DNA from 3 places in the Staphylococcus condimenti genome. Region 1 is predicted to be linked to each of the others. Evidence: predicted binding sites of a transcription regulator. Region 1 holds the regulator's gene; each other region holds the start of a gene.
What was found. Region 1 encodes Rex, which represses fermentation and respiration genes when NADH is low (regulators of the CRP and FNR family bind a similar motif). Its sites were predicted from a motif close to TTGTGAAATATTTCACAA; they were not measured.
Positions count from the first base shown of each region.

Region 2: A4G25_RS01000 (citrate synthase) is a predicted target of Rex. The motif match lies at 3,355-3,372, and genes of this name have one in related genera.
Region 3: A4G25_RS11070 (formate/nitrite transporter family protein) is a predicted target of Rex. The motif match lies at 2,620-2,637, and genes of this name have one in related genera.

Region 1 is NZ_CP015114.1:2,586,540-2,593,613, reverse strand. It holds gene agrC (quorum-sensing sensor histidine kinase AgrC) at 1-23, shown strand, start outside; gene agrA (quorum-sensing response regulator AgrA) at 28-744, shown strand; gene A4G25_RS12445 (GH32 C-terminal domain-containing protein) at 838-2,307, opposite strand; gene A4G25_RS12440 (YeeE/YedE family protein) at 2,517-3,602, shown strand; gene A4G25_RS12435 (sulfurtransferase TusA family protein) at 3,629-3,853, shown strand; gene A4G25_RS12430 (redox-sensing transcriptional repressor Rex) at 3,901-4,545, opposite strand; gene A4G25_RS12425 (ABC-F family ATP-binding cassette domain-containing protein) at 5,142-7,070, shown strand.
Region 2 is NZ_CP015114.1:177,477-184,550, forward strand. It holds gene pyk (pyruvate kinase) at 1-1,527, shown strand, start outside; gene A4G25_RS00995 (amino acid permease) at 1,716-3,080, opposite strand; gene A4G25_RS01000 (citrate synthase) at 3,442-4,560, shown strand; gene icd (NADP-dependent isocitrate dehydrogenase) at 4,623-5,888, shown strand; gene A4G25_RS01010 (response regulator transcription factor) at 6,068-6,784, shown strand; gene pnpS (two-component system histidine kinase PnpS) at 6,781-7,074, shown strand, end outside.
Region 3 is NZ_CP015114.1:2,332,293-2,339,366, reverse strand. It holds gene A4G25_RS11080 (MurR/RpiR family transcriptional regulator) at 1-541, shown strand, start outside; gene A4G25_RS11075 (amino acid permease) at 588-1,979, opposite strand; gene A4G25_RS11070 (formate/nitrite transporter family protein) at 2,695-3,516, shown strand; gene A4G25_RS11065 (hypothetical protein) at 3,583-3,936, shown strand; gene A4G25_RS11060 (hypothetical protein) at 3,933-4,115, shown strand; gene A4G25_RS11055 (hypothetical protein) at 4,171-4,353, opposite strand; gene A4G25_RS11050 (HAD family hydrolase) at 4,366-5,001, opposite strand; gene A4G25_RS11045 (hypothetical protein) at 5,225-5,761, shown strand; gene A4G25_RS11040 (GNAT family N-acetyltransferase) at 5,895-6,170, opposite strand; gene A4G25_RS11035 ((4Fe-4S)-binding protein) at 6,354-6,737, shown strand.

The DNA.
Region 1 (7,074 bases):
TCAATACCAATCGTAAGGAGTGAGGCTATGAAAATTATTATTTGTGAAGATGATCAGCAACAACGCGCACATATTGAGGAAATTATTAATAACTACATTATGATTAAAGAAAAGCCATTAGAAATTGCACTCTCAACTAATGATCCATATGAAGTTCTTGAATATGCTAAAAATACAAATGACATCTGTTGTTACTTTTTGGATATTCAACTTGACGCAGATATTAATGGGATTAAACTCGGAAGCGAATTACGTAAATTCGATACGGTTGGAAATATTGTTTTTGTGACAAGTCATAGTGAATTGACTTATTTAACTTTTGTTTATAAAGTAGCTGCGATGGACTTTATTTTTAAAGATGATCCAGGAGAAATGAAATCACGTATTATCGATTGTATTGAAACAGCGCTTACCCGTTTACAACTATTATCTAAAGAAAGCAATGTTGAAACAATCGAATTAAAACGCGGCAGTAATTCTGTATATGTCAATTACGATGACGTCATGTTTTTCGAATCATCTTCAAAATCTCACAGATTAATTGCACATTTAGACAATCGCCAAATTGAATTTTATGGGAGCTTGAAAGAACTCAGTAACATTGATGACCGCTTCTTTCGCTGTCACAACAGTTTCGTAATCAACCGCAACAATATCGAAGAAGTGATTTCAAAAGAACGGGAAATTCACTTCAAAAATGGTGAACATTGCTATGTCTCTGTTCGTAACCTTAAAAAAATATAAATTAAAATGCCTACTAAGTTTATGTACTGCACCCAAAAAGTTGAACTTTTGGGGTTCGCTACATTAATTCTACGCTTAGTAGGCATTTTACTATTACTCTAATCCAAAAATTGATTTCAAATTATATTTTGTAAACTTCAAATAAACTTGTCCAGATTCGGTTGCTGCGCGAATACCTTTACTATTTTTTGAAGGGAAAATTCTTGAAGACATCACGCGTTCACCGTTATTACAAAAAATTTCTATACTTGATGAATCTACAAATATACGAAGCTGCTCAAGCGGCTTAGCAAGTTGTACGGAACACTTAGTGCCAAAATCGCCTTGAGGTAAAGCACCACTTTCACTGCAATCTAATGTTACTAATCTAGAATGCGTATTATAAGTAATAAGTGTCGCATTATTTTTTGATGTACGCAGTTCAAAATATATTTCAGTCGCTTCATTTTCTAAGATATCAATGCACATTTCAAACTGTTCTCCTTCATAAGGATGCAGTTGTTTCATAAACTTATTAGCATAACCCAATGCCGTTTCTTCATTATATCTTAATGATTTATAAGCATGATGCGGACGCTGATATAGTTTACCCTCCTCTATAGACAATGTTCTAGGAAGCGATAAACATGGTGCTGAATCAGCTTGATTGAGTGTTTCTATATTACCTTGTGCTGCAAGTAATCCAATTAATACAGTATTACCTGATTCATCTACAAAAGTTTGCGGTGAAGTAAAACCGAAACCTTCATCTAACAATTTAAAGTCTCCGTGATTCATAAGGAAATCATTAAAATCTAGATGACCAATTAAAAAACCTGATTGTGTCGTTTCATCCTCATGATGAGCAGTAAACATTAAAATATCGTACCCATTTAAGGTAAAATAATCAGGTGACGTCCATGCATTTCCAAAATCTGTCAGCTGTGTTTTGATAGGGTTTAAAAACTGCCAGTTCAAAGGGTTTTCTGCATGATATACTAAAATCCTACCTTGAAAATCTTCAGTTTGTCCGCCAAACAACGCATAAAATTGGTTATTCTTTTCAAAAACACTTGGATCTTGCAAACTTGGCAAAAAGCCTTCTGGCGGATTTTCAACAACAGGTTTAGGCGATTTATTCGCTTGATGATGATTGTTGATAAAAGCTAATAATTGATAAGGCAACAATAGCTTTTCATGACTCAGTCCAAAACCTGTATAAAGAAAATGTAAATTGTTTTGATATACAAAAGTGCTTCCGCCTTTAATACCGTAATTATCATATTGGGAATCTGGTTTGAGTACACTGCCATCTGCGTTGAAATGTACCAAATCTGTAGATTCATATTGGTAACCGTAGCTTAGTCCCTGATTTGAATAAAAAGGATACCATTCATGAGAAATATAATACTTTCCTTTATAGAAAATCATACCATTTGGTTTTCCAGCTGCTCCAAATGGAGGTTGTAGATGAAAAGTTTGTGTATATAAAGATTGACTGACTCGTTGTTTCATTTCTGACAAAGTTTCAGCAGAAGTATTTTCAACGCGCTGAAACGATGCTTCATTTGTCCATGGTTGCATGAAGGTACCCCCTATTTCTATCATTTATTGTCATTATCAATATTTTATCATATTTCATTGTTTCCATATATCTCATTTTTGGAGCTTAAACAATTTATATATACGCAAAAATGAATTTAAGTTTAAAACAGAAAAAAACTCCTCTTGCATTTGATATCATTCTTTATTATTATAAAACATACTAACATTATCGGAAAAGAGGGGTTTTAATGATCTGGATGATTATAAGCGGCCTCATTGTTGGCGGCTTGCTTGGATTTGTAATGCAGCGCACTCGTTTTTGCTTAGCTGGCGGATTTCGAGACATGTATGTCCAAAAAAATAACAAAATGTTTTATGCTTTATTAATCGCTATTTCTGTACAAGCTGTCGGATTATTAGCATTTACAGCTATTATCGGCAAGCCATTAGATAACGGCACCTTCCCTATTGTAGGTACAATAATTGGCTCATTTATTTTTGGTGTAGGTATTGTACTTGCAGGCGGTTGTGCTACTGGTACTTACTACAGAGCTGGAGAAGGACTAATAGGAAGTTGGCTTGCTCTAATCTCTTACGCCATCTTCTCAGCTATTACAAAAGCAGGTTTGCTTAAACCTGTGATGGAAAAGTTAAATTCAAAAACTAATGTTAATGCAGATATGTCTGCGAGTACAGGAATTCCTGCATGGATTTTTGTTATTGGTCTTGTCGCAGTTACAGGCTATTTTGTTGTCAGAACACTACGCAAACCAAAACCTAAAATTGCAGTACCTAAATTGAAACAACGCTATACAGGTATACGTCATTTCTTCTTCGAGAAAAAATTCCATCCTTTTATTGCAGCGATTGCTGTTGGTTTAATTGCTTTAATTGCTTGGCCTATGAGTTATTCTACAGGTCGAGAAGGTGGACTTGGGATTACAACACCTTCTTCAAACTTAGTACAGTTCATACTGTCTGGTAAAACTTCATTTTTAGATTGGGGTGTATTCTTAGTTCTAGGTATCTTTATCGGATCTTACATTGCTGCGAAAGGTTCAAGAGAGTTTGCTTGCAGACTTCCTGATAAAAAAACACTTCGCAATAGTGTAATTGGCGGTGCCTTTATGGGATTTGGCGCTTCAGTAGCCGGCGGATGCTCAATTGGAAATGGCTTAGTAGCAACAGCTGCTCTTTCATGGCAAGGTTGGATTGCTTTAGCAGCTATGATTTTGGGTACATGGTTTATGAGTTACTTCTTATTTGTAAAGCCTATGAAAGCTATGCAAAAATCGACTAAACAAAACGCAGCACGTCCAGCTGCACAATCTTAAATTCAAATCACTTAAGGAGTGTTTACATGTTACATGAATTAGGAACCGTAGGAATGGTTTGTCCCTTCCCATTAATTGAAGCACAGAAAAAAATGCAGACTCTAGATGTCGGTGATGAATTGAAAATCGATTTTGACTGCACGCAAGCAACAGAAGCTATCCCAAACTGGGCGGCTGAAAATAATTATCCAGTTACTAATTATGAACAAATTGGTGATGCATCTTGGACAATTACAGTTCAAAAAGCTTAAATTAACATCAAAAAGACGCTCCAAATTAAATTTTGGAACGTCTTTTTTCAGTTACTGCTGCGTAGGTTGTTCATAAAAAATAAAAGCGATTGCAATTCAATACCTAAATCAATTTGATGAACAGAAACATCATCAGGTACATCAATTCGAGTAGGTGTGAAATTTAAGATACCTTTCACTCCGCCTTCTACGATTTGATTCGCTGCTTCTTGTGCTGCACTGCCAGGTGTTGTTAAAATTACTACATCTAGCTCTGCACTTTTCAAAACAGATTGAAGATCTTGCATTTTATTTACGATAACATTGCCGACTTTTGTACCGACGATATCTTCGCGAATATCAAAAGCTTCAGTAATAACCATTTCATCATGGATAGAAAAGTTATAAGAAAGCAATGCTTTACCTAAATTTCCTACTCCGACCAGACCGATTTTAATCGTATCGCTCTCGCTGATTTTACTTTTAAAAAATTCCAACAAACTTTCAACATTATAGCCGTAACCTTTCTTACCTAATTCTCCAAAGTAAGAAAAATCTCTTCTGATAGAAGCAGAATCGATATCTAAGGCTTCACTGATAGTTTTAGAATTAACTCGATCAATTCCCTTTTCATGAAGTTGATTGACAAGTCTGTAATAGAGCGGCAAACGTTTTAAGGTCGCACGAGGAATATTATTTTTTTGATTACTCAATTTGTTTACCCCCACATCTTCAAAAACTATTATTTATGAACAAGTTCTAATCTCTCATGTAAATACTGTAATAGACTTTGTTGATTGTAAAAAATGAATAGTTCAGAAAAAATACTTTTAGTTTTTCTAAACTTATTTTTTGAGGAGATTACAACGTTCAAATAGTTTTTATTATATATTGTAACTACGTTAATCTTCCTAGATTAAAGGATTAAAGCATTTTTATTAACTAAGTATACCTTATGTACCTCTAAAAATAAATAACTGTAAAAGTAACTTTCTATGAACAATTTAACCGTTAATAACGCATATTCTAGTTATAATTCTTCTGTTATTTTTCAGTGATGTAGTTACCATTATACGTTTAAATATATAATTTGAACACATGATTTCGTAACAAACTTAATACAAGCTAATATTTATTAGTGATTTTGATGTAAAATAGTACTATATTTCATTAAAGGAAATTCGTGATATTTAATAGGCAGAACTACTATTTCCACTTATAATGGAAGGTAAGTGATGATACAGAGCGAAAAGAAAGGAGGTCTACGAGCCAGTTTTTAATTTAACATGCTGACTCGTAAACATACGACATGATTTTATTACAACTTAACGATGTCTCTAAATCGTTCGATGGTGAAGAAATCTTTAACGATGTTCACTTCGAAGTAAAGAGCCACGAAAAAATAGGAATCGTCGGCAGAAATGGTGCCGGTAAATCTACTTTAATGAAAATTATTGCCGGAGTCGATGGGTATGACGAAGGCCATATTTCTAAAATCAAAAATTTAAAAGTTGGTTATCTGACTCAGCAAATGACCTTAGATACTAACCATACTGTATGGGAAGAAATGTCAAAACCCTTTGCGAAATTAAAGCAAATGGAAGCAGATATGCAAGCAGAAACAGCGTGGTTGGCTGAACATGCTGAAGAATATGAATCTGAAACATTCAAAGCGCATATGTCTAAATATGAAACGCTTTCCAATCAATTTGAACGATTAGAAGGTTATCAATATGAAAGTAAAATCAAAACAGTTCTTCATGGTTTGGATTTTTCAGAAGAGGATTTTCATCGTCCCGTTAATGATTTCAGTGGCGGTCAAAAAACACGTTTATCTCTTGCTCAAATGTTATTAAGCGAACCTGACTTATTATTACTCGATGAACCGACCAACCACTTAGATATGGAAACAACACAATGGTTAGAAGATTACTTGAATTATTTTAAAGGCGCTATTGTGATTATCAGTCACGATCGCTTCTTCCTAGATAAAACAGTAAATCAGATTTATGATGTCGCTTTAGGAGCTGTTCAGCATTATGTCGGCAACTACAGTAAATTTATTACTCAACGCGACCAATATTATGAGAAACGCATGCAAGAATACGAACGTCAACAAGCTGAGATAAAGCGTCTTGAAACTTTTGTTGAAAAAAATATCACACGTGCCTCAACAAGCGGTATGGCAAAAAGTCGTCGAAAAGTATTAGAAAAAATCGAACGTATCGATAAACCGATGTTAGACGCAAGAAGTGCAAACATTCAATTTGATTTCGACCGCAATACCGGAAATGATGTATATCATATCCGCAACTTAGAAATCGGATATCATGATCAACCTGTTACTTCCCCTATTACACTTGAAGTTTCTAAAGGTGATCATATTGCAGTAATAGGTCCGAATGGTATTGGCAAATCTACTTTTATTAAAACAATTGCAGAACGCATTCCTAAAATAAATGGAGAGATCACTCACGGTGCTAATTTACGTGTCGGTTATTATGATCAAAAACAAGCAGAATTCAAATCGAACAAGACAATTTTAGATTATGTTTGGGATCAATATCCAACAATGCCAGAAAAAGACGTACGTGCTGTATTAGGACGTTTCCTATTCGTTCAAGATGATGTGAAGAAAGTCATTAATGATTTATCTGGGGGAGAAAAAGCACGTTTGCAACTGGCACTTCTTATGCTAGAACGCAATAATGTTTTAATCTTGGATGAACCTACTAACCACTTAGACATTGATTCTAAAGAGATGTTGGAACAAGCGTTGCAAAACTTTGAAGGTACATTAATTTTTGTTTCTCATGACAGATATTTTATTAACCAGCTTGCTAATAAAATTTTTGATATGGATGAATCAGGCGGCACAATTTATGCTGGTGATTATCAATACTATTTGGATAAAATTGAAGAAAAAGCTGCTTTACAAGCTAAAGCTGAAGCAGAACAAGCTGAAGAAAAAACACAAATTACGGCTTCAAATTCTTACTCAGATCAAAAAGCGCAAAAGCGTGAGCAACGTCAAATTGAACGACAAATTGAAAACTGCGAAGCAGAAATTGAAGCATGCGAACAAAAAATTGCAGATATCAATGAACAGCTCACACAACCTGAAATTTTCAGTGACCCTGAAAAAGCTGGAGAATTAGCTGATGAAAAAAATAATACCGAACAACAACTCGAACAAATTATGATGCGTTGGGAAGAATTACAAGAAAAAATTATATAATCCA
Region 2 (7,074 bases), 250 kb from region 1:
AACGGCGTTATCAATTTAGAAAAAGGTAATGATGTTATTGTCAGCATGAAACAAGTATTAGGTACAGCTGATAAATTCTCAGTGACTTACGAAGATCTTATTAATGACGTAGAAATCGGTTCATTCATTTTACTTGATGATGGTCTTGTAGAATTAGAAGTTAAAGCTAAAGATAAAGAAAAAGGCGAAGTACTATGTGAAGTCTTAAACTCTGGTGAAATTAAAAACAAAAAAGGTGTTAACTTACCGAATGTAAAAGTAAATTTACCAGGTATCACAGAAAAAGATGCAGATGATATCAGATTTGGTATTGATGAGCATGTTGATTTTATCGCAGCAAGTTTTGTACGTCGTCCAAGTGACGTTTTAGATATCCGTAAAATTTTAGAAGAAGAACGCAACACAAACATTAGTATTCTTCCAAAAATTGAAAACCAAGAAGGTATCGATAACATTAAAGAAATTTTAGAGGTATCTGATGGTTTAATGGTAGCTCGTGGTGACATGGGTGTTGAAATTCCACCTGAAAATGTACCAGTTATCCAAAAAGACTTAATCAGACAATGTAATAAATTAGGTAAACCAGTTATTACAGCAACTCAAATGTTAGACTCTATGCAACGTAACCCACGTGCTACAAGAGCTGAAGCAAGTGACGTAGCAAACGCTATCTATGATGGTACAGATGCAGTTATGTTATCTGGTGAAACTGCTGCTGGTTTATATCCTGAAGAAGCAGTTAAAGCAATGAGAAACATTGCAGTTGCTGCTGAAGCTGCCCAAGATTATAAAAAATTATTAAATGACAGAACTAAATTAGAAGAAACTAACTTAGTAAATGCAATTGGTGTTTCTGTAGCACATACAGCACTAAACCTAAAAGTTAAAGCAATTGTAGCAGCTACTGAAAGTGGTAAAACAGCTAAAACAATTTCTAAATTCCGTCCGCATTCAGATATTATTGCTGTTACACCTAGCCCAGAAACTGCACGTCAATTAGCATTAGTATGGGGTGTGTTCCCAGTAGTTAAAAAAGGACGTAAAACTACTGATGCATTATTAAATAATGCGGTAGCTACAGCAATTGAAACTGGTCGTGTTCAAAACGGTGATTTATTAATTATCACAGCTGGTGTACCGACTGGTGAAAAAGGTACAACTAACATGATGAAATTACATTTAGTTGGTGACGAACTTGTTAAAGGCCAAGGTGTTGGTCGTAATTCAGTAGTAGGGAATGCAATCGTTGTTCAAGATGCAATTGAGTTAGAAGGAAGAGATCTTTCAAACAAAATCATCGTAACGCATTCAACTGATGAAACATTCGTACCTTATATTGAACAAGCAGCTGGTTTAGTTGCTGAAGAAGGCGGTATTACTTCACCAAGTGCAATCATCGGATTAGAACAAGGTATTCCAACAATCGTTGGTGCAAATAATGCCACAAAATTAATCGCAAATGATGTTGTGATTACTGTTGATGCTAATACTGGTCGTGTATATGACGGTTATGCAAACGTACTTTAATAATAAGTAATCAATAAATGAAAAGCCTCAAACCTGTTTTTTCAGGTTTGAGGCTTTTTTGTATACATATGGATTGTATCAAAATTGTAATAATAGTCAGATACTAATATGTAATAAAAAACAGGTATCTTCTGATAAAGATACCCATTCTCTATTTATTGAAATAAAGGTGCTTGAATTAATAAAAATTACCCTTGATGTTTCTTAACTTGTTGTGTATATCTCCAGTACATGAATCCTAATAAGATAAACCAAATAGGTGAAATGAAGATTGCTACACGTGTTACTGGGTTTACAAATAGTAACGCAAACACAAAGATGAAGAATAATAAGATAATGTAGCCTGAAATTCTGCCACCTGGTAATTTATAAGGTGATTTTTTGTGTTGTTCTGGTTCACGCTTTTGATATCTAATGTAAGCATAGATGATTAATCCCCATACAACTAAGAATAATACTGTTGAAATAGTAGTTACATACGTAAATACTAATGTTGCATCAGGGAAAATATAGTTCAATAATGCTGCAACTAATAATAGCGCACAAGAAACAAAAATTGCGATATGAGGTACACCATTTTTATTTGTAGATCTGAAAATTGGTGGTGCTTGTTCTTGTCTCGCTAAACCAAATAACATACGGCTGTTTGAGAAAATACCGCTGTTACAAGATGATGCAGCTGCTGTTAATACAACAAAGTTGATAATACCTGCTGCAAATAGGATACCTACTAAAGCAAATAGACGAACGAATGGACTTTCTGAAGGGTCTATTTTATTCCAAGGAATAATAGACATAATCACTGCTAATGAACCAACATAGAATAAAAGAATACGCATCGGCACACTATTGATAGCCTTCGGTATTGTTTTAGTTGGATCTTTAGTTTCTCCAGCAGTTACCCCTATAATTTCAATCCCTACAAATGAGAATAATGCCATTTGGAAGGACATGAAGAAACCTGTAGCCCCTTTAGGGAAAATACCATGTTCATACAAGTTAGTGAATGAAGCATGTCCGAATTGTGTTTTGAATGCCATTAATATCATTACAAGCCCAACCACAATCAATACAATAATTGTTGCGACTTTGATAATAGCAAACCAGAATTCTAATTCTCCGAAAATTTTGGCACTAAATAAGTTGAATGCCATCAGTAGTAGTACACAGAATAATGCACTTACCCAGTTCGGGATTTGCGGCCACCAGAAACTTACATATTTAGCAACTGCGGTAACTTCTGCCATCCCTGTTATAATCCAACAGAACCAATATGTCCATCCAGTTACAAACCCTGCAAAAGGCCCGATATATTCGTTTGTAACATCTGCGAATGATTTGAAATTAGTGTTGGAAATTAAAATTTCTCCTAATCCTCTCATAAACATAAACAACATTAACCCGATGATAATGTATGTTAATAATATGGAAGGACCTGTCATAGCAATCGTTTGTCCTGCCCCTAAAAATAACCCTGTGCCGATTGCGCCGCCAATTGCAATCAACTGAATGTGACGATTGCTAAGTTCTCTTTGTAAATTATTATTTGCCATATTCATAACAACTCCCTTTTTGCACCTCATAAATAATATGCACATATTTGGAAGTAATGACAAATGTTTTTTGCAAATAATGCAAATTTTCATGCAATTCACAATGAATTATAGTTATAATGAATGATAAATATTTAAAATGACACATCATAAAAAGTGTATTTTAAGGCACTTAAAGCAATTTAAATGTAATAAGTGTACTAGTGAAGGGCCTTTTAGTGATGAAATCCTTACAAATACTAGCTTGGCATGTATAATTACATGAATATAAGAGTTGCTTAATTGTTCACAAAATCGCGATAATTGGATATAATACTAAATGAAAGCCATTTCAATTTGTTATAGAAAAGGGGAAATTAATATGGCAGAATTACAAAAAAGTTTAGAAGGGGTAATTGCAGCTGAAACGAAAGTGAGCTCAATTATCGATAGCCAACTGACATATGCCGGTTACGACATCGATGATTTAGCAGAAAATGCTTCATTTGAAGAAATTGTCTTTTTACTTTGGAATTACAGACTTCCAACGCAAGAAGAATTAGATGAGTTGAAAGGAAAATTATACAAATATGCAACATTAGATGATAAAGTTTATGAGCATTTTGAAGATTATGCTACTAATCATGTTCATCCAATGACAGCATTAAGAACTTCTGTTTCATACGTTGCACATTTTGATGAAAATGCTGAAAGTGAAACAGACGAAGAAAAATTAGAACGCGCAATCAGAATTCAAGCAAAAATGGCTTCATTAGTTGCTTCATTCCAACGTGTTCGTGAAGGTAAAGATCCAGTTAAACCTAAAGAAGGTTTAAGCTATGCAGCTAACTTCCTATATATGTTACGTGGGGAAGTACCAACTGATATCGAAGAAGAAGCATTCAACAAAGCTTTAGTATTGCATGCAGACCATGAATTGAACGCATCAGCATTTACAGCACGTTGTGCAGTATCTTCATTATCAGATATGTACTCAGGTATTGTTGCTGCAGTCGGTTCATTAAAAGGGCCATTGCACGGTGGTGCAAACGAACGTGTTATGAATATGTTATCTGAAATCAAATCAGTTGATGATGTAGAACCATATTTAGACAAAAAATTCGAAAATAAAGAAAAAATTATGGGCTTTGGTCACCGCGTATACAAAGATGGTGATCCACGTGCGAAATATTTAAAAACAATGAGTAAGAAAATCACAGATGAAACAGGTCAAAAACACTTGTATGATATCTCAGTAAAAATTGAAGATATTATGAAAGAACGTACAGGTATTATTGCTAACGTTGATTTCTATAGTGCGACTGTTTATCATAGTATGAATATTCCACACGACTTATTCACACCTATTTTCGCAATCAGCCGTACTTCAGGTTGGTTAGCACATATCTTTGAACAATATAGAGATAACCGTATTATGAGACCACGTGCAAAATATATTGGTGAAACTAATCGTGTATATGTTCCAATTGAAGAAAGATAGATCATCTTGATTTAGATTCTGAAATTCAAGATTTAATATTTTAAGTAACGGAGGAATTATTAATGGCACCAGAAAAAATTGTTAAACAAGAAGACGGTTTACTAGTACCAAATAACCCAATTATCCCATTCATCATCGGAGATGGAATTGGACCGGATATCTGGAGAGCATCACGTCGTGTATTAGATGCTGCTGTAGAAAAAGCTTATAATGGCGAAAAACAAATTGAGTGGAAAGAAATTCTAGCAGGTCAAAAAGCTTATGACACTACTGGTGAATGGTTACCACAAGAAACACTTGATACAATCGAAGAATATTTAATTGCGATTAAAGGACCTTTAACAACACCTATCGGCGGCGGTATCCGTTCATTAAACGTAGCATTACGTCAAACATTAGATTTATTTGCTTGTTTACGCCCTGTACGTTGGTTTAAAGGTGTTCCTTCTCCAGTAAAACGTCCTGAAGATACTGATATGGTAATCTTCCGGGAAAACACTGAAGATATTTATGCAGGTATCGAATTTAAAGAAGGCACTCCAGAAGCTGAAAAATTAATCAAATTCTTACAAGATGAAATGGGCGCAACAAATATCCGTTTCCCTGAAACTTCAGGTATTGGTGTTAAACCAGTTTCTAAAGAAGGTACAGAACGTTTAGTTCGTTCAGCTATCCAATATGCAATCGATAACGATCGTAAATCTGTTACTTTAGTACACAAAGGTAATATCATGAAATTTACTGAAGGTGCTTTCAAACAATGGGGTTATGATTTAGCTGAAAATGAATTCGGCGATAAAGTATTCACATGGCAACAATATGATCGTTTAGTTGATGAAAAAGGTAAAGATGAAGCAAACAAAATTCAAGACCAAGCAGTAGCAGACGGTAAAATTATTATTAAAGATTCTATCGCTGACATCTTCTTGCAACAAATTTTAACTCGTCCAGCTGAATATGATGTAGTTGCAACTATGAACTTGAATGGTGACTATATCTCTGATGCATTAGCTGCACAAGTTGGCGGAATCGGTATTGCACCAGGTGCAAACATTAACTATGAGACAGGTCATGCAATTTTTGAAGCAACTCATGGTACTGCTCCAAAATATGCAGATTTAGATAAAGTTAACCCATCATCTGAATTATTGAGTGCAGTGTTAATGTTAGAACACTTAGGTTGGCAAGAAGCTGCTGACTTAATTACAGATTCAATTGAAAAAACAATTGCTTCTAAAGTTGTTACTTACGACTTTGCACGTATGATGGATGGTGCAACTGAAGTTAAGACATCAGAATTTGCTGATGAATTGATTAAGAACCTGTAATCAATAATCCATTACAGCTATACTGTCGACTCAGGCAGTATAGCTTTTTTATTTTTTGAAATCGCAAAAATTCAAATTATGAACTAATTGTTAAGTTTTTGTAAAGTTAATACATAGTATGTTATCTTTATGAAAATATAAGTTATAATTAGGTTGAAAAATACACAGGGGGTACGACCATGTCTCAAAAAATTTTAGTAGTCGACGATGAACAATCAATTGTAACTTTGCTGAAATACAACTTGGAAACTGCAGGTTATATTGTAGAAGTTGCTTATGATGGAGAAGAAGCACTTCAAAAGTTAGATGCAGTACAGCCAGATTTGGTAGTTTTAGATGTAATGCTTCCTAAATTGGATGGCATTGAAGTATGCAAAACAATTCGTTCTGATAAGAACTTAGTTCCTATATTAATGTTGACTGCCAAAGATGATGAATTTGATCGTGTACTGGGCTTAGAGCTTGGTGCAGATGATTATATGACTAAACCATTTTCACCTAGAGAAGTAGTTGCACGTGTAAAAGCTATTTTACGACGTTCTCAACAAGTTCAAAACGTCAAAGAAGACGAGAATGATAATGAGGATGTTATTATTGGTTCCATCAAGATTAGACCCGAGTATTTTGAAGTATATAAAAACAATGAACTATTAGAATTGACACCTAAAGAATTTGAATTGTTATTGTATTTGATTGAGCGACAAGGCAGAGTCATTACAAGAGAACATATGTTGAATTCTGTGTGGAATTATGAATTTACCGGTGATTCACGTATTGTTGATGTGCATATCAGTCATTTAAGAGATAAATTGGAAGAAAATCCTAAGCAGCCGAAACTTATTAAAACAGTCCGTGGTTTAGGTTATAAATTAGAAAGACCGAAATCTGCTAATTGAAGTTTTATACCAGATTACTGCTTACGCTGGTAACATTAATTATTTCTTGTCTCATCGCATTAGGATTACTTATTAATCATGCTATTTATACTACTATTTCTTCTAGAGATAGTGAAAATCTAAAAAATGATGCCGAAAGAGTCAATCAGTCCTATCAAAATCATCAAAATCAAGCTATAAAAGAATATGCTCGATTAAATGATTTTGCGATTACTGTACATAGGAATTCAGATCATAAAGTTTTATTCAGAGCTGGAAACAATGTACCAGCTAATGAGAATATTAATGTT
Region 3 (7,074 bases), 250 kb from region 1:
TGATGCAGTAGATGAAAATGACATTGATAAAGTTTGTGCCAGATTAAAACAAGCACGTACCGTTTTTATTTTTGGTTTCGGGGCTTCATACGTTGCAGCGAGAGATTTATTTCAAAAATTCTCTCGTGTTGGGATTAATGTTCATTGCATTGAAGGTGTGCATACATTAATTAATGTTATTGCCACACATGATGCAAGAGATTGTCTCTTTATCATTTCAAATAGCGGGGAACATAATGAATTAGAAGCCATTGCAAGAGTCGCATCAGACTATCATCTCTATTTGATTTCACTTATGGGTAATAAAGAAAATCCTATCACAAATTATACTGATATTGATTTGATTTATGGAGAAACAGATGAAAGTGAAGTACGTATGGCAGCGACCACATCACTTACTGCACAATTATTCATGATTAATGTTCTGTATTATCGCTATCTTTCATTGGATTTTTCAAATTCTCTGGATTTAGTCACTCAGTCAAAAATGGCTTTAAATAATTACAAAAAACATTTATCTAATATTGAATTTGAGCATTAAAAAAAGAGTTGAGACTTTTGTCCCAACTCTTTTTCTCTTTCATTGATTATTTTAAATGTTGATCTTTGTCTGGCAGTCTATCATAACCTCTAACAAAATAGAATGCTGTCATAAATGCTAAGAAGAGTAAACCGATGACAACTGATACAACTGTTTCTTTATTAAATAACATACCTACTAATACTAATAATAAGAAGGCAATTGTTAAATAACTTGCACCAACGCCGCCTGGCATTGTAAAAGGATGTCCTTGAACTTCTTCAGGATGCAATCTGCGGAAACGAATATGACTGATTAAAATCATAAACCAAGGAATCATACCTGGTAAAATAGATGCACTGTATACATATACGAAAATGCTGTCAGCGCCTTTGATAAACATTGGTAAAACGATATTTAAGATAACACCTACAAAGATACCGATTGCCATTGCTAATACTGGATAAACTGGCACACCATTTTTCATAACTTTCAAGAAAACTTTCGGTAATTGTTTATGCTGCGCTAATGTATAAATCATACGGCTCGCACTAAAGATACCTGAGTTACAACCTGACATTGCAGCAGTTAAAACTACAAAGTTGATTAAACCAGCTGCGAATGTAATACCTACTTTTGCAAATGTTTGTGTAAACGGACTACCGATATTGCCTAATTGATCCCAAGGATATACTGTTACGATTACAAAAATTGCACCAATATAGAAAATCAAAATACGCCAGATAACACCGTTAACTGCTTTTTTAATATTCTTTTGAGGATCTTTTGTTTCCCCTGCTGTAATACCTATCAGTTCTACACCTTGATATGAACCAACTACAATAGATAACGCAAAGAAGAATCCAACCCAGCCGTTTGGCATAAATCCACCATGCGACCATAAGTTTGAAAGACCAATTGCATGTCCACCGTTGCCTAATCCGAAGAAGATTAGACCGAAACCAGCAATAATCATTAAAATAATAGTCACAATTTTAATCATTGCAAACCAGAATTCAAATTCACCAAATGCCTTAACCGACACTAAGTTTGCTCCTGCTAATAAAACAATAACAATAATACCAGGAATCCATTCTGGTAAGTTCGGGAACCAATATCTCATGTATTCTCCGACTGCAATAACTTCACTCATACCTACAACAACCCATTGGAATATATTACTCCAAGCTGTTAAATAACCCGCAACTGGATGAATATAATCACTTGCAAAGTTCGCAAATGAACCTGTTGTCGGATGTAAATAAACCATTTCTCCCATGGCACGCATTACTAAAAATAAAAATAAACCTACGATTAGATAAGCAAAAATAACTGACGGGCCTGTCCATTTAATTGTACTTGTCGCACCCATAAACAAACCAACACCGATTGTGCCGCCCAGTGCAATCATTTGAATCTGTCTAGAACTTAATCCCCGTTGCAATTGAGTTTCTTCCATTAGAAAATACCCCTTCTCTTTTACAAAATTTCCAGGCTTAGCTTGTTTCTTCGATATTTCAGCCCCTAATTCTCATTCTTGCTTCGCAATACTTTAATCCGGTTCCCCTTTTTCTGTCTGAAGATTGCGACAAATTACGCACTAATTCTCTTGTCATATCGAAAGTAGCTTCTATGCCTAATGAGCTTAATTATACTATAAACTTCTATGATGAAAACATAAAAATTACACTTTTATGTATGCGCTTTCATTTTTTTATTTGCAATCAAATTGCAACATAGTCACCATAGGAATTCGTGTAAATTGCACTCATAAAAATATTAGTCCTTATCAGCTTAAAAATAACTTAAAATACCCATTATTGATCTTTTATTATTTTCATGCCTTTTTATAAGAGTTTCATATTATTTTGATATTATAGCACGTCTTTTGTTTAACTTGCAATCTGACTTTTTGAACTTTCGGTATAATAGTTTGTTATCATTCTTTTAGAATTCTTTCTTTTTTATTATATTTACTAAGTTGCTCGGAATTTAAAATACTTCTAATACCTTAATTCATGTGCTTTACCCAAATTTTCATAGATTTAATGTTCTTATTCACGAAAATGACATATTCTAAAAAAAATTTCAAAACTTATTTGTGAAAGTATTCACAAAAATACCTTCACACCTTATACTAAATCTTGTATTTCACAATGTTAGGAGAAAGCAAGATGAATGAAAAGAATATTCGTTGGGATAAAGTTTTTTATGGACGTCAGTGGGTTAAAGACGTCGTTTCAACAATTCGTACGAAAGATGTACTGCAAGCTACATTTATGCGCCGTTATTTACTTCGTGCGATGATGGCCGGTTTTATTATTAGTATTATTTCAGTCTTTGTACTCGCAATCAAAGCAAGCTTAATCGATCATACTAATGCGGGAATCGTAAATATTGTCGGCGCGATTGCCTTCAGTTTTGCGTTGGTGCTGATTTTATTTACAAACTCTGAGTTGTTAACCAGCAACTTTATGTATTTTACAGTAGGAATGTATTATCGTGTTATCAAACCTTGGCGGGTATTCAAAATATTTATGCTGTGTTTCCTAGGTAACATATTAGGCGCATTGGTTTTCTTCTTAATATTGCGTATGAGTGATAGTATGACTCCTGATATGATGAAACAGCTTTCTGAAGTGATTCATCATAAAACAATGACTGCAAGTTTCTTGCAATTGTTAGCTAAAGGTATTTTTGCCAACTTCTTTATTAATATCTCATTAGTAATTGCGATGCAGATTGATGATATTTTAGCTAAAATGTTTGTCATGATGTTCGGTGTAGCCGTATTCGCATTTATGGGTTACGAACACGTAGTTTATAATGCGTGTCTATTTATCGGCGGTATTGTCTATAATGTTGATGTTTTACATTTCTGGCCTGCTGTGCTCAATATTATCGCTGCATTTATTGGTAACTATATTGGTGGCGGTCTGATTATTGGTCTATTTTATGCTTTCTTAAATGATCATCATCAATTCGAAAAAGAATGATTTATATAAGTCCTTTCTATTGATATGTTATAATTTGACTAATCATGTTGAAAGGAGACGTCAGTAATGTCTAAACAACTTGTCTCTCGTGCTATCTTATATACATTTATCTTCGGAGCATTATTCTTTTTCTTGAATCGCATGGGCAGTCAAGCTCCTTTGATGCATACTCTGTTGCTGTCTATTGGTGCAGCACTTGTCTTCGGGATATGTTATATTGCAATGTTTAGTGCGTTGACTTCTCCTGCTAGAAAAATAAAATTTGGTATTGTCCTTCCTATTACAGTTATTCTTGGTATCGTAATCGGCCAATTAACTGGTCATATGAAAATCGGGGTAGGCACCGGTGTAATTATCGGAATTATCATCGCCTTTCTCTGGGACTTGTTATCAAAAGATAGAAATGGAGATTCTGAATGAAAATAATACTCATTATACTCGTAATCATTCTATTAATTGCAAATCTCATACCGAATTATATAATGTATAAACGCTTAAAAGAAAATGGCGAAGCAACATCACGCCGCGCTTTAATGATAGGTATAGATGCAATATTGCTTTTATTAGTCGTAGTAGGATTATATTTCGCAACAAAATAAGAAAAACAAAGAGACTTGCTTTTGTTGATAATATCAGCATAAGCAAGTCTCTTTTTTATAATTTTCCTTTTAAAATTAAGATATAACATATATATGCAGTAATGAGATAAATCGTTGATCCTACCATAAACGCTCTGAAACGAACATTCATCGGTATTTTTTTATTAAATATCGGTCCCAATACCAAATTGCCAATCGCAATAATGATAGGCCCTGCAAGGAAAAATAAAATAATCATAGTTTCACCTGCTTAATTAAAAAATTCAGTATCTATTTGGTCAGCAGTCATATTCTTACCTGCTAATTGCAGTCCATCAAAATCCATTAATTCTGTCATAGCATTTGTGTTAACAACAACGCCAAGTCCTGCTGCTTCAGCTGCTGTTGCACCATTCACTGAATCTTCAATTGCTAAGCAGCTGATAGGATTTAAATTCAAACCTTGTACTGCTTTCAAATATAAATCCGGTGCTGGTTTTACTTCATCCACATCTTCTCTTCCAACAATCACTGACATTCGCTCTGGTAGATTCAAAGACTCTAAAGCCGGTTGTATATTAGAACGACTGCTGCTTGTAGCTATTGCCATTGGAATACTTTTCTTTTCGAGACTTTCCATCAACTTTCGAACGTTTTCAATCATAGGTAAGTGGGTGCTGTTTGTATGATGGTCATCATATAGTGCTTTTGTTTCTTTTTTTCCAATTTCATTTTCTAAATATGTATGCAATTCAGAAGCGGCACCACCGATAGATGCACGATAATAATCAAGAGAAATAGGCGACTTCCCATGCATTTCTAAATGTCTATTAATTGTATCGAATAGATGTTGTTCTGTATCAATAATTGTCCCATCAAAGTCGAATACAACTGCTCTATATTTCATCTCTAAATACTCCTCCAATATGATTTAGATTTAGCTTTATCTTATCATATATTATTTCTATTAAGTTCATTTAGGCTCGTTCATTTCCAGTATAGATTCGTACAAAAGTCCTAGTGAAATTTCAATTAAAGCGTGGTAAAATTTAAATGAATTTGAAACAGCACGTATTAATATTACCTCTTTTGAAATCAAATCCATCTTACATCTCCTGGAGGAATCGTCTATGTTTTTAGATAAATATGACACATTTATTATTAATATCGGAAACTTATCGACATGGCTAAAACGCAGACACCTACTCAACGAATGCAAACAACTTCAAAGCAGTCACGCTGTTCAAACTGAATTCATGAAAATCAGACAACAGCTTGTATTGAAAGTTCATATTTCTAAATGCAACTTGCCTTATTTTATCAGTTTCCTTAGTTTCCATAATTATCCTATTTACCAAGTCTTACCTTTATCTCAAAAAGAATTTATTTTCCAAACTGAAGCAAATATTGAAGCAATGATGCATTTCAAACTTAAAATCGATGGCTTACAAGATGTATTCATTAAAGACAAGATTATTGACATTATGCAGTTCATGACGCACCAAGAAGATATTAATTATATTTTGACACAACAATATATCGACATTTCTTGTACACCAAAAGTTATTTCTAAATTAATTCATGCATTAGCTACCCAAAACATTGATGTCTTATGTGTGAACTACCGTCCAAGAGTTGCTCAATATAAGCACAGCACAATTTCATAGTAGTTAATTTTTAGAATGTTTCTTCTCGAGAAATGTTCTTTTTAGAATTTGATATTTAAAAGACGATGAAAACATCTATATTTTTCATCGTCTTTTAAATTTATCTATATTTTTCTTCAAAATTTTTATCAATCTATTTCTTTAACACATCTGCATATTCAGGTGTTTTATCAAATACACTTTTCGCAAACGGACATAAAGGCACAATTTTTTTATTTGTTTCTCTAGCATAATTTACTGCAGCTTCAACCATTTTATAACCCGCACCTTGTCCGCGTAATTCATCTGAGACTTCAGTATGATCGATAATGAACATTTCCGGATTTGTAGGAACATAAGTCATTTGTGCTTTAAAATTATCTTCATTTTCTCCAATGTAAAACTTATTCGTACCATGTTTAACTTCCACCGTCTTCACTCCTTCAATATATTAGGTTTATCATACACATTGCGTCAAACAAAAACAATAAATAACTATATAATCCACAATACATAAATATAATCATATCATGCTAATTCGTATAAATTTTAAACCTTAATAAAATGTGGTATTTTAATTTTAATATATACCCTAATTTGAGGAGTGTTAAAAATGATAAAAACTTATACTAGTGAGAATATTGATGTTTCTTTTGACCCTAATCGATGTATTCATGCCGCAGAATGTGTAAACAATTTAAATCAAGTATTCGATACCAAAAAACGTCCATGGATTGATCCAGAAAAGGCAGAAGCAGACGACATTGCACGCGTAGTAGAGTTATGTCCAAGTGGTGCTTTAGAATATGACAGAAAAGATGGAAAACCTAACGAACATCATGAGCAAACCGAAATCTCGATTGCTGATGACAATAAAATCATTATTAAAGGCGATTTCACTTTAAATAACAATGGTAAAACAATGCATTTAAATCGTGCTATCCTAAAAGGCGGCCAAAATGTTAAAGAAACCCCTTTTTATTCATTAAATGACTAATAGAAATATTAAGCAGTAGCAAAATCATTCAAATTTTTTCTAACCCTAATATAAAGAAGATTTTCATATTTACGATGGAAGTCTTCTTTTTCATTATGAGGACATTTTGAACTTATTAAATCTTTATTATTACCATTAATAATCGTAATTATAGCGTTTTTAGTAGGTCTAGTAGAAATAAAAAAGAATAATAATATCATTAGATATCTTTTCTGTCTTTCTAGACATTGTAATAACTTGTGTAATTAATGGACTAGCCTTTTACAGAATCAAAAAATTTGGTTCTTGAGCTAATTAGATTTTGATTGAAATTAACAACAAGCAAAGGCGTTTAAAG